DNA from 4 places in the Methylosinus sp. sav-2 genome. Region 2 is predicted to be linked to each of the others. Evidence: predicted binding sites of a transcription regulator. Region 2 holds the regulator's gene; each other region holds the start of a gene.

Region 1 (3,542 bases), on a different contig from region 2:
GCTGAACAATTCGCGCAGCTCGAGCGGCAGCCGCAGCATCACATAGCCGGCCTCGCGCGCGCCGGCGGCATGGGCGCGCGTCAATATGGTCTCGATCTCGGCGTCATTGATCGCCGGAATGATCGGCGCGACCAGAACCGCGACCGGAATTCCCGCCTCGGCCAGCCGCTCGATCGTGGCGAGCCGCCGCTCCGGCGAGGCGGCGCGCGGCTCCATCGCCCGCGCCAAGGCCGGATCGAGCGTCGTCAGCGAGATCGCGACCTTGACCAGACCCTTGCGCGCCATAGGCGCGAGAATGTCGATGTCGCGAACGACCAGCGATGATTTCGTCACTATGCCGATCGGATGATCGGCGCGGCTCGCCACCTCGAGCAAGCCGCGCGTGACGCGATAGCGCTTCTCGAGCGGCTGATAGGGGTCGGTATTGGCGCCGACGGCGATGGTCTTGGGCGAATAATTGCGCGCCGACAATTCGCGCTCGAGCAATTGCGCCGCGCCTTCCTTGACGAAAATCTCCGTCTCGAAATCGAGGCCCGGAGAGAGGCCCATATAGGCGTGGCTCGGCCGCGCATAACAATAGACGCAGCCATGCTCGCAGCCGCGATAGGGATTGATGGATCGGTCGAAGGAAATGTCCGGCGAGTCGTTGCGCGTGATGATCGTCTTCGCCCGCTCGACATGGACATTGGTGCGGAACTCGCCGAGCTCCTCCAGCCCATTCCAGCCGTCATCGGCCTCGACGCGCCGCTCGCGCTCGAAACGGCCGCTCTCATTGGAGAGCGCGCCGCGCCCGCGCCGCCGCGCCGGATCGACGATCGGACGCTCCTCGCTGGAAAAATTCACGACCGCTCCGATCGCCTCACGGCTCAGCTGCGCCGCCCGGCGCCAGTCGCTCTTCTCCGATTTCTCGATCAGACGTTTCGCCGAGCTCGCCATGGCGATGATCTCCTTGCCGGCCCTGCGGCCGGCGTCTCGCCGGGCGCCGGCCTCGCTTCGGCTCGCGGCGCGAGACGCCCATGCGCGACACTGGGGCGCCTCGCGACCGCGAGCCTCGATGCGACGCTTACAACGGCTACTTACAACTCTAGGGGACTTGTTTACGCACGCTCAGAACATTTGACGAACAAGAGAACACATACGGAACAAACGAGGCCGAGTCAAGCGGCGGCGGCGCGGCCGGTCACAAAGAGAATGGAACGGAGAAAAGGCGCCCGGAGCACGCCGCCGACAGCGCGCGCTTGTCCACAGGCTGCGCGACGCAGTTGAACGCGCGGCGCGAATCGATATGACTCCGCGCCATGATCTTTCCCTCCTTCACGGCCGGAGGGGCGCCGCGATGACGGCGCCCGCCAAGGTTTCCATCGATCTCGGGACCCGCGCCGATGGCGGCGTCGCAACGCTCGATCTCGAGGAGCTGCTGGCGACGCGCCTTCTGGTGCAGGGCAATTCCGGCTCCGGCAAATCGCATCTGCTGCGCCGCCTGCTGGAGCAGAGCGCGCCCTGGGTGCAGCAGGCGATCATCGATCCGGAAGGCGATTTCGTCACGCTGGCCGAGCGCTACGGCCATGTGGTGGTGGACGCCCGCTGCGGCATCGCCGATCTCACGCGCATCGCCGCGCGCGCCCGCCAACACCGCGTCTCTGTGGTGCTCGATCTCGAAGGGCTGGACGCCGAGCAGCAGATGCACGCCGCCGCCGCTTTTCTCGGCGGGCTTTTCGACGCCGAGCGCGACCAATGGTATCCGCTGCTCGTCGTGGTGGACGAGGCGCAGCTCTTCGCGCCCGCCGTCGCCGGCGAAGTGTCGGACGAGGCGCGCAAAGCCTCGCTCGGCGCCATGACCAATCTCATGTGTCGCGGCCGCAAGCGAGGTCTCGCCGGCGTCATCGCCACGCAGCGCCTCGCCAAGCTCGCCAAGAATGTCGCGGCGGAGGCGTCCAATTTTCTCATGGGCCGCACTTTCCTCGACATAGACATGGCGCGCGCCGCCGATCTGCTCGGCATGGAGCGGCGGCAGGCGGAAATGTTCCGCGATTTGCAGAGCGGCAATTTCGTCGCGCTCGGCCCGGCCATGGCGCGCCGCCCGCTGCCCGTGCGCATCGGCCCGGTGGAGACTTCCGCGCGCAATGTCAGCCCCAGGCTGCTGCCGCTGCCGGAGGCCGGCGCCGACGACGCGCATCTCATTTTCACGCCCGGCGCCAATGAAGCGCGCTTCGAGGCCCCGCGCCGGCCGCCGCCGCCCGCGCCGACCGCCGATGTGCTGGCGCGGCTCGCCCGCAGCGCGCCGCCGGCGCCGCCCGCCGCCGAGTCGCCGCCGAGCATTTCGCCCGAGCAGCGTCAGGCTGCGATCGATTCGGCGCTGCGCGAGATTTTGAGCGACAGCGACGCCAACTTCCGCACCATCGCCGTGCTCTATCAGGATTTTCTGGTGCGCTGCCGGATTCGCCGCATCGGCGGCGAGCCCTTGAGCCTGCCCGCCTTCCGCCGCCGCCTCGCCGTGGCCCATGCCGGCATTGAGCTCGCGGAAGCCGAGTCCGCGGATTCGCCCTGGGCCGAGGTGCTCGCAATGGCCGGCGCTCTGCCGGAGGATATGCAGGGCGTTTTTCTATCGCTGGCGCGCGCGGCCTTCGACCATCGCCCCTGCCCTTCCGACGCCGATGTCGCCAGCGCCTATGGCACGCGCTCGCCCGGACGGGCGCGGCGGCTGCTCGCCTATATGGAGGAACAGCAGGCGATCGTCTGCCGTCTCGACCAGCGCGGCTGGCGGATCGTCGCCATTCCCGGCGTCGCTTGGGAGACAGAGCCTGGCGATCCGGGCGCCGCAGCGACGACGACCGAGGCGAGTTCCGCCTGACGATTTCTGAGGATTGCTGTCGCCCGGCCTATGCCGCCTTCCTTCTCCCCGCATGCGGGGAGAAGGTGCGGATGAGGGGCCGGGGGCGTTTTCCGTCGGTGGCTGACGCCCCGAGCCCCTCACCCCGGCCCTCTCCCCGCGCGCGGGGAGAGGGGGAAACTTCCCTTACTTCCGAACCGTCTCCCGCTGCGCATAGCCGAGGCGGACGTTCAGCTCTTGCAGCACTTTCTCGGCGGCTTCCGGAATATTGGTGCCGGGCGGGAAGATCGCCGCGGCGCCGGCGTCGTAGAGCGCCTGGAAATCCTGCTCGGGAATGACGCCGCCGACGACCATCATCACCTCCTCACGCCCGGCCGCCTTCAGCGCGTCGCGCAATTCCGGCGTCAGAGCGAGATGGCCGGCGGTCATCGTGTTCACGCCGACGATATGCACTTGTTCTTCCGCGGCGCGCTTTGCCACTTCTTCCGGCGTCGCGAAGAGATCGCCGATGACGACCTCGAAACCCAAATCCGTGAAGGCGGAGGCGATGACCTTCTGGCCGCGGTCATGGCCGTCCTGGCCGAGCTTGGCGACGAGAATCTTCGGCTTGCGCTTGTCATTCTCGGCGAAGGCCGCCGTCATGCTGCGCACGCGCGCGACCTTGTCGCAATCGGCGCCAGCCTCGCGCGCATAGACGCCGGAAATGACATTG
Region 2 (3,542 bases):
TAGAGCAGATCAAGGAGACCTTGCGCATTTATCGCGAGGCCGCGGGGCCGGAGGGCGATCCGCGCTTCACCATGGCGCGCTTTTATTTCGCTGCGCCGCGCCGCGAGCAGGCGCTGGCCGAGGCTGTTCCCTTCCTCTCCCGCTTCGCCGAGCGCATGCGCGGCAATTTCGCCCGCCAGGACGGCGCGGCGCCGGCCTCGCTGACCGAGGAAGGGCTGCTGCAACGCTCGCTGATCGGCGATTTCGACGAAGTGGCGGAGAAGATCGCCGCCTATCGCGAGGAGACCGACGCGCGGGCGATATTGCTGAAGCCGATCTCCCGCGACCCAGAGAAAAATTTGCGCTCGCTCGAGGATTTCGCGCGCCATGTGCGGCCGATGCTGGGGGTGGAGGCGGCGGCGGCGCAGTAGAGGGGGCGATTGAGTTCCGCTCTCATAACCGTTGCGTTCCAGCGGCTATCGGCGCCTGTCATGGTTCGGCCATCGAATTTCTATCTTTTGCGGCCTATTTAAACGCGGTAGGGTGCTTTATGGCTCACAATCCGCCTAATGAGATCGTTTCGGCCTTTACGGAGGAGCAGGCGTCCCGTCTTACCGGGATTACTGTGAATCAGCTCCGTTATTGGGACAAGACGCGACTGTTTTGCCCACAGTTTGCCGCCACGGATCGTCGTGCGCCGTTCAGTCGCGTCTATTCGTTTCAGGATATCGCCGCCTTAAGAGTGTTGAATGTGCTGACGAAGCAGTATTCTGTGTCGGTGCAGCATATTCGCGAAGTGGCAAAAAGGCTGTGCTCCATGGACAATGGAGCATGGGCTCGAACGACTCTGTATGTTCTCAAGCGGAAAGTGAATTTTGTAGACCCAGCCGATGGGAAGCAAAAAGAGATCGTCAGCGGACAATATGCGATAGGGATACCGCTTGAAAAAGTGGTCTCGGATACCAAGCGCGACGTGCAGCAAATGTCTGAACGCTCCTCTTCGATGATAGGGACGGTGGAGACGCATCGGCACGTCGTTAGTAATTCTCCCGTAATCGCTGGGACGCGAGTTCCTGTGAAAGCGATCAAGAGCTTTGCCGACGCTGGATACACTGTCGAGCAGATTCGATCTGAATATCCGACGCTTACGAGAGAAGACATAGAAGCCGCTATTTCTTACAAGTCGAAAAACAAGGCCGCGTGACAGAGAAGATTCGCCTACGTTTGTTCCTCGATGAATGCGTGCCGGACAGCGTCGGGCGCGTCTTTTCCGATGCGGGACACCACGTAATCTATCTTCGAGACGCCGGCGCGCGAGGGTCGCCAGACCCGCTTGTTTGCACATTGGCCGAAGCAAACGAGGCGATCCTCGTGAGCCTCGACGGCGATATGAAGCAGCTCGCGAAAGAAAATGGGATCAGTAAAAGGCGATTTATAAATCTGAGCCTTATCAAATTTTCGTGTGAAACCGTGAAGGCTGCGCAGCGCGCTGCAGACGCGATGTCGGTGATCGAGCACGAGTGGCGCCGAAGCCGAGACCGCGAAGGAAGGCGTGTTTTCGTCGAGATTTATCCGGGAACGATCTCGATCAAGCGTTGAATTGGGCTCAGCGCTCGACCAATTGGGTATTCGCGTCACCGCCCTTGCAGAACGCACCGAGAACGCTTATCCTCCCGTTCATGATTTGTTTATGAACCCGCGCCATCATGGCCGGGTTCGGACGTGGCGCGACGCGGGCGGGCGGCGCCGGGGGGCTTCCATGCTGACCAAGAAACAGAGCGATCTGCTGCGCTTCATCCATGAGCGCCTGAAGGAGACCGGCGTGCCGCCCTCCTTCGACGAGATGAAGGACGCGCTCGATCTGCGCTCCAAATCCGGCATTCACAGGCTCATTCTCGCGCTCGAGGAGCGCGGCTTCATCCGCCGACTGCCCAATCGCGCCCGCGCGCTCGAGGTGCTGCGCCTGCCCGAATCGGCGACGCCTCGCGTCGCCGCGCGCGGCGGCAAATTCTCGCCCTCGGTCATTGAGGGCGCGCTCGGCCGCGTGCGCCCCGTCCCGGCCGGCGAGCCGGAGTCCGATCAGCAGGTGGCGATTCCGGTCATGGGCCGCATCGCCGCCGGCACGCCCATTTCCGCTCTGCAGAATCGCAGCCACACCATCAGCCTGCCGCCGGATATGCTCGGCGGCGGCGAGCATTTCGCGCTCGAGGTGCGCGGCGATTCGATGATCGAGGCCGGCATTCTCGACGGCGACGTCGTCGTGGTGAAGAAGCAGGACAGCGCCGACACCGGCGATATCGTCGTCGCCCTCATCGACGAGGAGGAGGCGACATTGAAGCGCCTGCGCAAGCGCGGCGCCTCCATAGCGCTGGAGGCCGCCAATCCGGCCTATGAGACGCGCATTTTCGGGCCGGATCGCGTCCGCATCCAGGGGCGTCTGGTCAGCCTTCTGCGCAAATACTGAGAGCCTCGCGCCGCCACGATCTCGCCGCCCTTTGCCGCCATGGTCCGGCCTCGCGCGCTTTTGGCGCGCGGGCCTTTTCGCGTAGCGGCAGAGCGATAAAGGCATGTTGCTCTCGTCTCGCGCCCTCGCCGAGGGCGCGCGCTGTGTCGCCAGCGGCCCGCGGCCGCCCGCTTCTTTTCTACATGGACGATGGAATGTCGCACTCGACCGGCCCGCTGCGCGAAATCGAAGGATCCAAGCCCTTGGGCCAAAGCCGCCGCCTGCCTTTCCCGCGCCTCTCGCGCCGCTGGCTGATCGCTCTCGGCGCCGTCGCCGCAGTGGCGCTCGGCGCGGCGCTCGCGCCTTGGACCTTCTCGACCAATGCGCTGCTCGAGGAGATTTCGGGCCAGCTCAACGCCTCCTCCGGGCTGTTCATCGCCGCCAAAGGCCGCTCGACCTTCTCGCTGCTGCCGCGCCCGCACATCACCATAGACAGCATCGCCTTCGCCGATCCCAATGCGGCGCTGACTATCGAGGCCGAGAGGCTGCACGGCAATGTGCTGCTGCTGCCGCTGCTCGCCGGCCGTTTGGAAATCGCCGATATCGAGCTCATCCGCCCCGCCATAGAGGTCGATCTCGATCGCAAGCCGATGAGCACGGCCGGCGCGGCCGTGCGCGCCGCGGCGGCGCGGCCCTCGACGCCGGCGGCCGAGAAGGCCGATCGCGCCCGGCTCGGCGGCGTCTCCATCGTCTCCGGCGTCGCAAGGCTCAAATATTCGGGCGGCGAGGAAACGCTGCAGGACATTGACGCGACGCTCGATTGGCGCACCGTCGGCTCGCCGGCGACGCTCGACGCCGCTTTCTCCTGGGGCGGCGAGCGGCCGCGCGCCATGCTCTGGGTGCTGAAGCCCGGCGCGCTGCTGCGCGGCGAGCAGACGCCGGTCACTGTGCGGCTCGATTCGGACAGCGTCCGTCTGGAGGCGGAAGGCTTCGGCCAGATCGGCGCCAAGCCGCGCTATATGGGGCGCCTCACCGCCTCCTCGCCCTCGCTGCGCCATGCGCTCGGCCTCGCCAAGGTGAGCGCGCCGCTGCCCGGCGCCTTCGAGAATGTGCAGCTCTC
Region 3 (3,542 bases), on a different contig from region 2:
CTCTTCGAGGAAGCGCGAGGCTTTCCAACGTATGTTGTTGATACCCTCAAGGTTCTTGTGTTGGGCGCGGATGAAGTCGAGCAGCCGCTTCTTCACTTCGGTCAAATCGATCATGTCTTTGAACTCCCTGTCGCATCGAATGGAAACGATCGCCTTCGACGCGCCATGATCGGCGCGCTTCTTTCGGCCGAGGGCGACGAGGCCGCGTTCGTCGTATTCGCGCAGCCAACGGCGGACCGTGTCCGGCGCCAGTGTTTCGAGCCGCCCTGTCGCGGGGTTGAGGATAGGTCGCTCGCATATGGCGCGGATCGCATCGGCGCGAGCCGTCGAACCTTTCGGATGTTCGCCGGCCCTATGAACGATGTCGAAACGCCACTCACGAATGAGGGCTTGGCCTTCGAGCGGCGCGGGAAGGGCTTTCGGAGAGGCTTTGAGCGCCTCTTGAAGGCCGAGCGGGAGACTGTCGAGGCGGACCTCGTAGCGGACGCCGCTTCGGCCGCCGCCCCGGTGGCCCTTGACGGTGCGAACGATCAGTGTGGCACCGCGCCAAGGCTTTCCTACGGAAGCGCGGCACAAAGCGCGCCGCGCGTTTCGCTCGTCAACTCCACTCAAGTCGGCCAGTTCTTGAGAGGAAAGCCAGCTCATACTCAGGAGGCTTTCCGGGGCTGCGGCTTGAGACCTGCGGCGACTGCGATTTTGTGGCTGACGCCGCGCTTCGCTTTCAATTCCCCACGCAGGACGCCATAGACCGTCCGGACGTTGAAGCCGCGCTGCCGTGCCCAGTCGGTAATTGAGATGCCGTTCTCTTCCAAGGCGGTTTTGAAATGATTGGCTTTGTCTGTCATTGTAACTCCCATAGATGGGTGGCGTGGTGCCATTAAAGCTACATGGAGCTGCCAAAATGTCAACAGAACTTGGAGCCAAAACGGCAGCTATCTCGCAGCCGGCCGAGTCCGTCTCCGCAGCCGCCGTAATCGAGCGGATGAAGAAAGTTGCAGAGTGCCCCACGGACGCGGGCTTGGCAGCCGCCATAAACACGTCAAGATCAAATATAGCTAAGTGGAAGAAGCGTAATTCCGTGCCATATGCGGAGATATCGAAGTTCTCTGCGCAGTTTATGACGCCTGTTGACTATCTTATTACAGGCAATCAAGCTGGAAAGCACCGTGTTGCGACCAGCGTGCTCAATGACAGAGTGCTCGCGATATTACTAAAGGACTTTTTTGCGAAGTCGTTGCTTTTTGTTCCGAAGGAGCGTGATCCAAGTGACTATGCGAAATGGCTGGCGCGGAAGATTGCGCGTCATTACAACGATATAGAAGATATTGTACAGAAGCTTGAGGCGGGCCTCAAAATGAGCCGCCGCGATGCTGAGGAGGCTGCCATTGTGGCAGCTGAGGCGATCTTCTTCGATCTTTCGGGCACGACCCAGAGCGACCAAGTTGGCGACGAATAGCCGGGTCCGAAGTGCTGCCTTAGTGGCAACGCCTACCTATCCGCACCTATATCCGCACCTTGGGCGCAGCCCGACGACCATATCCTCACCCATATCCGCACCTAAATGTTTGCCATCCTATTGATGTGTCGGCAGCTTCCATGCGATTACCGACAAATAGCTCTGTCCGTCGTCGACAAATAGCTCTGTCCGACCATCGCAGCAGCGTCCGCACCCTGTTTCCCACGTGCGGACAAATCATCATATTGAAGGTACTCGCTAATCTACGGTCAGATCGACAAATAGCTCTGACCGCCGCCGACATTTATCGATGTCCCCCCCAACAGGAGGCGGGGGGCGTTGCGCGTCACGGCGGGAGGTGCTAGAACAAAAAAAGAACATCGCGTGAATTGTGGACAAGGCGGCGGAACGTCTTCGCGCTCGCGCGTTTCGGACTAAGGTGCCGCGAGCATCATCAAGGCGGAGAGGATCATGGCGGGCAGCGTCAACAAGGTCATATTGGTCGGCAATCTCGGGCGTGACCCTGAAGTGCGCACGCTGCCCTCGGGCGACCGCGTCGTCTCTTTCTCCGTGGCGACGACGGAATCCTGGCGCGACCGCAACACAGGCGAGCGCAAGGACCGCACGGAGTGGCACAATGTGTCGATCTTCAACGAGAATTTGGGGAAGATCGCCGAGCAATATTGCCGCAAGGGCTCCAAGATCTATCTCGAGGGCCAGCTGCAGACGCGCGAATATCAGGACAAGGACGGCATTCAGCGCCGCGCGACCGATGTGGTGCTGCAGCGTTTCCGCGGCGAGCTGACTCTGCTCGACAGCAAGGGCGGCGGCCGCGGCGAGGGCGATTATGAAGGCGGCGGCGGCTCCTATCAGTCGAGCGGCGGCGGCTCCAGCTTCGGCCGCTCCTCGCCGATGGAACGCCCGCCCGCCGAGCGCTCCCCGGCGCCGGCCGGCGGCGGACGTTTGTCGGAGCAGCTCGACGACGATATTCCGTTCTGAGTCCAGAGGGAGATCGCGAGCCCTCGATGAAGGGCGGGGTCTGTTCCCTCCCCCGCGAAGCGGGGGAGGGCCGGGGAGGGGGCGCTCGAAATCTCTATGAGCTCCGCGAGCGCAGCCCATTCGTCCGGAACTCCCGCGACTGCGTCCGCGCGCCCTTCTGGCCCGTGCGGTGGCCTTCGCCGGCCTTGCCGGTTCCCACCGGTTGCCAGCCCGGCACGAGATGATGCTTGCCGGGGCCGATGAGATCGGCGCGGCCCATGGCTTTCAGCGCCTCGCGCAGCACCGGCCAATTCTCGGGATCGTGATAGCGCAGAAAGGCCTTGTGCAGGCGGCGCTGGCGCAGGCCCTTCACGGCGTCGACCTTTTCCGACGCGCCGCGGCGCACCGGCTTCAGCGGATTGAAGCCCGAATGATACATGGCCGTCGACAGCGCCATGGGCGATGGCAGATAGGTCTGCACCTGATCGGCGCGATAGCCGTTCTTTTTCAGCCACAGCGCCAGATTCAACATATCCTCGTCGCTCGTGCCCGGATGCGCGGCGATGAAATAGGGGATGAGGAAATATTGCTTCTTGGCCGCCTGCGCCGCCGCGTCGAACAGACGCTTGAAGCGGTCGTATGAGCCAATGCCGGGCTTCATCATCTTGGAGAGCGGGCCGCTCTCCGTATGTTCGGGCGCGATTTTGAGATAGCCGCCGACATGATGCTCGACCAGCTCGCGCACATAGGCCGGGCTCTTCACCGCGAGATCATAGCGCACGCCCGAGGCCACCATCACTTTCTTGACGCCGGGAATTGCGCGCGCCTTACGATAGAGCTGGATCAGCGAGTCGTGGCTGGTCTCGAGATTCTTGCAAATATCCGGATAGACGCAGGAGGGCCGCCGGCACAGCGCCTCGGTCTCGCGATCCTTGCAGGCGAGGCGATACATATTCGCCGTCGGCCCGCCAATGTCGGAGATGATGCCGGTGAAACCTTCGGTCTTGTCGCGGATCGTCTCGATCTCTTTGAGGATCGAGCCTTCCGAGCGCGATTGAATGATGCGCCCCTCATGCTCGGTGATGGAGCAGAAGGAGCAGCCGCCGAA
Region 4 (3,542 bases), on a different contig from region 2:
AGCAGAGCGATGATCCGCGCGCTCATGGCTTTGTCTGAAAAAGTGGGAAAACCGTCATTTGAGACAGAGCCTAGCGGCGCTACTCTGCCTTCGTCAACAAGGGGAGGCTCGCAATGTCCGACCAAAGCTTTCGCATCGTCTTCGCGATTTTTCCGCGTCTCACTCAGCTCGATTTCACCGGACCTTTCGAGGTGCTGTCGCGGCTGCCCGGCGCGGAGGTCGTCGTCGCCTCGCGCGAGGGCGGCGCCGTCGCTTCCGACACGGGGCTCGAATTCGGCTCGACGCGCGCGCTCGCCAGCGTGGAGCGCTGCGATCTCCTCTGCGTTCCCGGCGGGCCCGGCGTCGAGGCGGCGTCGGTCGATCGCGAATTTCTGGAGCAGATCGCGCGGCTCGCGGAAGGCGCACGCTATGTGACCTCGGTCTGCAACGGCTCGCTGCTGCTCGGCGCCGCGGGGCTTTTGCGCGGCAAGCGCGCCGCCTGCCATTGGGCCTGGCGCGAGCTGCTGCCCTTGTTCGGCGCCGAGCCGGACGCCGCGCGCGTCGTGCGCGACGGCCGCGTCGTCACCGGCGGCGGCGTGACGGCGGGCATTGATTTCGCTTTGACGCTCGCGTCCGATATCGCTGGCGAGCAGGTCGCGCGCGCGATCCAATTGTCGATCGAATATGCGCCGGCGCCGCCTTTCGACAGCGGGCGGCCGGAGACGGCGGGCGCGGCGCTGGTCGAATGGGTGTCGCCGCGTTTCGCCGAGCGAAAGGCGCGTTTCGCGGCTTTGCATGGCTGAGCGATGCGCGGCTTTTTAAGGTGCGGCTTTCTGTGCTCTATCGAGCGCTTCTGTCGCCGCAATGGATGCGCCTATGACCGCCGCCGCCACGCCTGCGCATGTCGTCATCGACGGCTTTCTCGGCGCGGCGCGCGCCGGCGAGCTGATGCAATTCGCGCTGGCGCATGAGAGCGAATTTCACCAATCGCGTTTCTATACAGCCGAGCGCGAGGCGCGCGTCGATACGTCGGTGCGCGATTCTTCGCATCTTCTCGAGCTCGGCCCGCTGCGCGCGGCTTTCTCCGCATCTGTCGACGCCATCCTCGCGCAACTGACGCATGAGCTTCATGTCGGCCTGCCGACCGAAACGAAAAAAGAGATCGAGATGGTGCGCTACGGCGACGGCGGCTTCTTCAAGCGCCACGCCGATGCGCCGCCGCGGCCAGACGGACACGACAGCGTGCGGGCGCTCACGCTCGTCTATTATTTTCACGCGCTGCCCAAGCGTTTCGAGGGCGGCGCGCTGCGGCTCTTTTCGCCGGACGGCTTTGCGGACATAGCGCCGGTCTATGATCGTCTCGTCGCTTTTCCGTCCGCCGCATTGCATGAGGTGCGGACGACGCGCTGCGCGAGCGCCTTTGCCGATGGGAGATTTTCGATCAATTGCTGGGTGAGGCGGGCGCGCGAAGGGCAATCCCCCTCGCCATCATGCTGAGGAGGTCGCGAAGCGACCGTCTCGAAGCACGAGGGCGATCTCCAGAAGGCGGCGCTGACGGTTTTCTCGTCCTTCGAGACGGCGGCTGCGCCGCCTCCTCAGGATGAGGAAACCTCAACCCGATTCTTCTCCAGGTCCGGCGCAGCTTTCGTTTTGGTCGGCTTGGAACAGGCAGAGCGCGAGATAGGCGGACGTCCCTATTCAAAGAAGTTCATTGTATGTTCTCGTACCCCCTCGCGCTCCCCCTCGCGAATCGCTAAAATCCCCTCCATGGCCAAATCCGATGATCTCTTCGGCGGCGCTCCGCGCAAGCCCGCCGCCGCCGCTCCCGCCGCGAAAGCGCCCAAGGCGCCGGCGGAATATGACGCCGCCTCTATCGAGGTGCTCGAGGGGCTGGAGCCGGTGCGGCGGCGGCCGGGCATGTATATCGGCGGCAAGGACGAGGCCGCCATGCATCACCTCTTCGCCGAGGTGCTGGACAATGCGATGGACGAGGCCGTCGCCGGCCACGCCAGCTTCATAGAGGTCACGCTCGAGCCGGAGGGCTGGCTCACCGTCGTGGATAATGGCCGCGGTTTTCCGATCGATCGACACCCGCGGTTTCCGGACAAGACCGGGCTCGAAGTCGCGATGACCATGCTGCACGCCGGCGGCAAATTCGATTCGGGGGCCTATCAAACCTCCGGCGGCCTGCATGGTGTCGGCGTGTCCGTAGTCAACGCCCTGTCGGAGAGGGTTGAGGTCGAGGTGGCCAGAGAGCAGCAGCTCTATCGTCAGGTCTTCTCGCGCGGCCTCGTCGCCAGCAAGTTTGAAAAGCTCGGCCGCATCGCCAATCGCCGCGGCACTAAGGTGCGCTTCAAGCCGGACGCGGAAATCTTCGGCCCGGCGACGCATTGGCGGCCGGCGCGGCTGTTCCGCATGGCGCGCTCCAAGGCCTATCTCTTCGGCGGCGTCGAGATTCGCTGGCATTGCGCTCCGGCGCTGATCGAGCCGGGCTCGGATGTGCCGGCCGAGGCCGTGCTGCGTTTCCCCGGCGGGTTGCGCGATTATCTCACGCGCGAGACCGAGGGCAAGGAGCTGGTCGCCGATCAGCCCTTCGTCGGCAAGGTGCAGCGCGAGGGCGGCCATGGCTCGCTCGAATGGGCCATCGCCTGGTTCTCCAATGAGGACGGTTTTTCCCACTCCTATTGCAACACGATTCCGACGCCGGACGGCGGCACGCATGAGGCGGGCTTTCGCCTCGCTCTGCTGCGCGGCTTGAAGGATCACGCCGAGCGCATCGGCCAGGCCAAGCGCGCCGCCAATGTGACGGCCGAGGACCTCATGGGCCAGTCGGCGGCGATGATCTCCGTCTTTATTCGCGAGCCGGAATTCCAGGGCCAGAACAAGACGCGGCTGATGAATGTCGAGGCTTCGCGCCTCGTCGAAGGGACGGTGCGCGACGCTTTCGACCATTGGCTCGCCGGCGCGCCGTCGCAGGCGACCAAGCTCCTCGATTTCGCGGTGGAGCGCTCCGAGGAGCGGCTTCGCCGACGCGCCGAGAAGGAGCAGGCCAGGAAATCCCCGACGCGCAAATTGCGCCTGCCGGGCAAGCTCGCCGATTGCACCAATACGTCATCGCAAGGCTCGGAGATTTTCATCGTCGAGGGCGATTCCGCTGGCGGCTCCGCCAAGGCCGCGCGCGACCGCGCCAGCCAGGCCGTGCTGCCTTTGCGCGGCAAGATTCTCAATGTCGCCTCGGCGGGGCGCGAGAAGCTCGCCGCCAATCAGCAGCTCGCCGATCTGGTGCAGGCGCTCGGCTGCGGAATCGGCTCGCATTATCGCGACGAGGATTTGCGCTACGACAAGATCATCGTGATGACCGACGCCGATGTCGACGGCGCGCATATCGCGTCGTTGCTCATCACCTTTTTCTTTCGGCAAATGCCCAAGCTCATCGACGGCGGCCATCTCTATCTCGCCGTGCCGCCGCTCTACAAGCTGACGCAAGGCGCCAAGACCGTCTATGCGCGCGACGACGCGCATCGCGACGAGCTGGTGAAGAAAGTGCTGACCGGCAAGGGCAA

Evidence for each region. The regulator LexA, encoded in region 2, represses DNA repair genes until DNA is damaged. The targets are predictions, from matches to a motif close to TGTTCNNNNTGTGTTCNG.
Region 1: a site for LexA is predicted at 1,128-1,145, ahead of EDE12_RS19540 (PA0069 family radical SAM protein). Genes of this name have one in related genera too.
Region 3: a site for LexA is predicted at 1,819-1,836, ahead of ssb (single-stranded DNA-binding protein). Genes of this name have one in related genera too.
Region 4: a site for LexA is predicted at 1,685-1,702, ahead of parE (DNA topoisomerase IV subunit B). Genes of this name have one in related genera too.

The regions. Positions count from the first base shown of each region.
Region 1 covers NZ_SOEJ01000019.1:33,426-36,967, reverse strand. The annotation lists gene EDE12_RS19540 (PA0069 family radical SAM protein) at 1-936, opposite strand, end outside; gene EDE12_RS19535 (ATP-binding protein) at 1,337-2,851, shown strand; gene scpA (methylmalonyl-CoA mutase) at 3,017-3,542, opposite strand, start outside.
Region 2 covers NZ_SOEJ01000002.1:215,170-218,711, forward strand. The annotation lists gene EDE12_RS07190 (LLM class flavin-dependent oxidoreductase) at 1-410, shown strand, start outside; gene EDE12_RS07195 (DUF433 domain-containing protein) at 530-1,183, shown strand; gene EDE12_RS07200 (DUF5615 family PIN-like protein) at 1,180-1,578, shown strand; gene lexA (transcriptional repressor LexA) at 1,739-2,443, shown strand; gene EDE12_RS07210 (AsmA family protein) at 2,686-3,542, shown strand, end outside.
Region 3 covers NZ_SOEJ01000018.1:20,550-24,091, forward strand. The annotation lists gene EDE12_RS19115 (hypothetical protein) at 1-114, opposite strand, end outside; gene EDE12_RS19125 (DNA-binding protein) at 648-878, opposite strand; gene EDE12_RS19130 (helix-turn-helix domain-containing protein) at 983-1,456, shown strand; gene ssb (single-stranded DNA-binding protein) at 1,928-2,455, shown strand; gene EDE12_RS19140 (YgiQ family radical SAM protein) at 2,550-3,542, opposite strand, start outside.
Region 4 covers NZ_SOEJ01000012.1:61,351-64,892, forward strand. The annotation lists gene EDE12_RS17285 (helix-turn-helix domain-containing protein) at 1-14, opposite strand, end outside; gene EDE12_RS17290 (DJ-1/PfpI family protein) at 114-782, shown strand; gene EDE12_RS17295 (2OG-Fe(II) oxygenase) at 856-1,476, shown strand; gene parE (DNA topoisomerase IV subunit B) at 1,747-3,542, shown strand, end outside.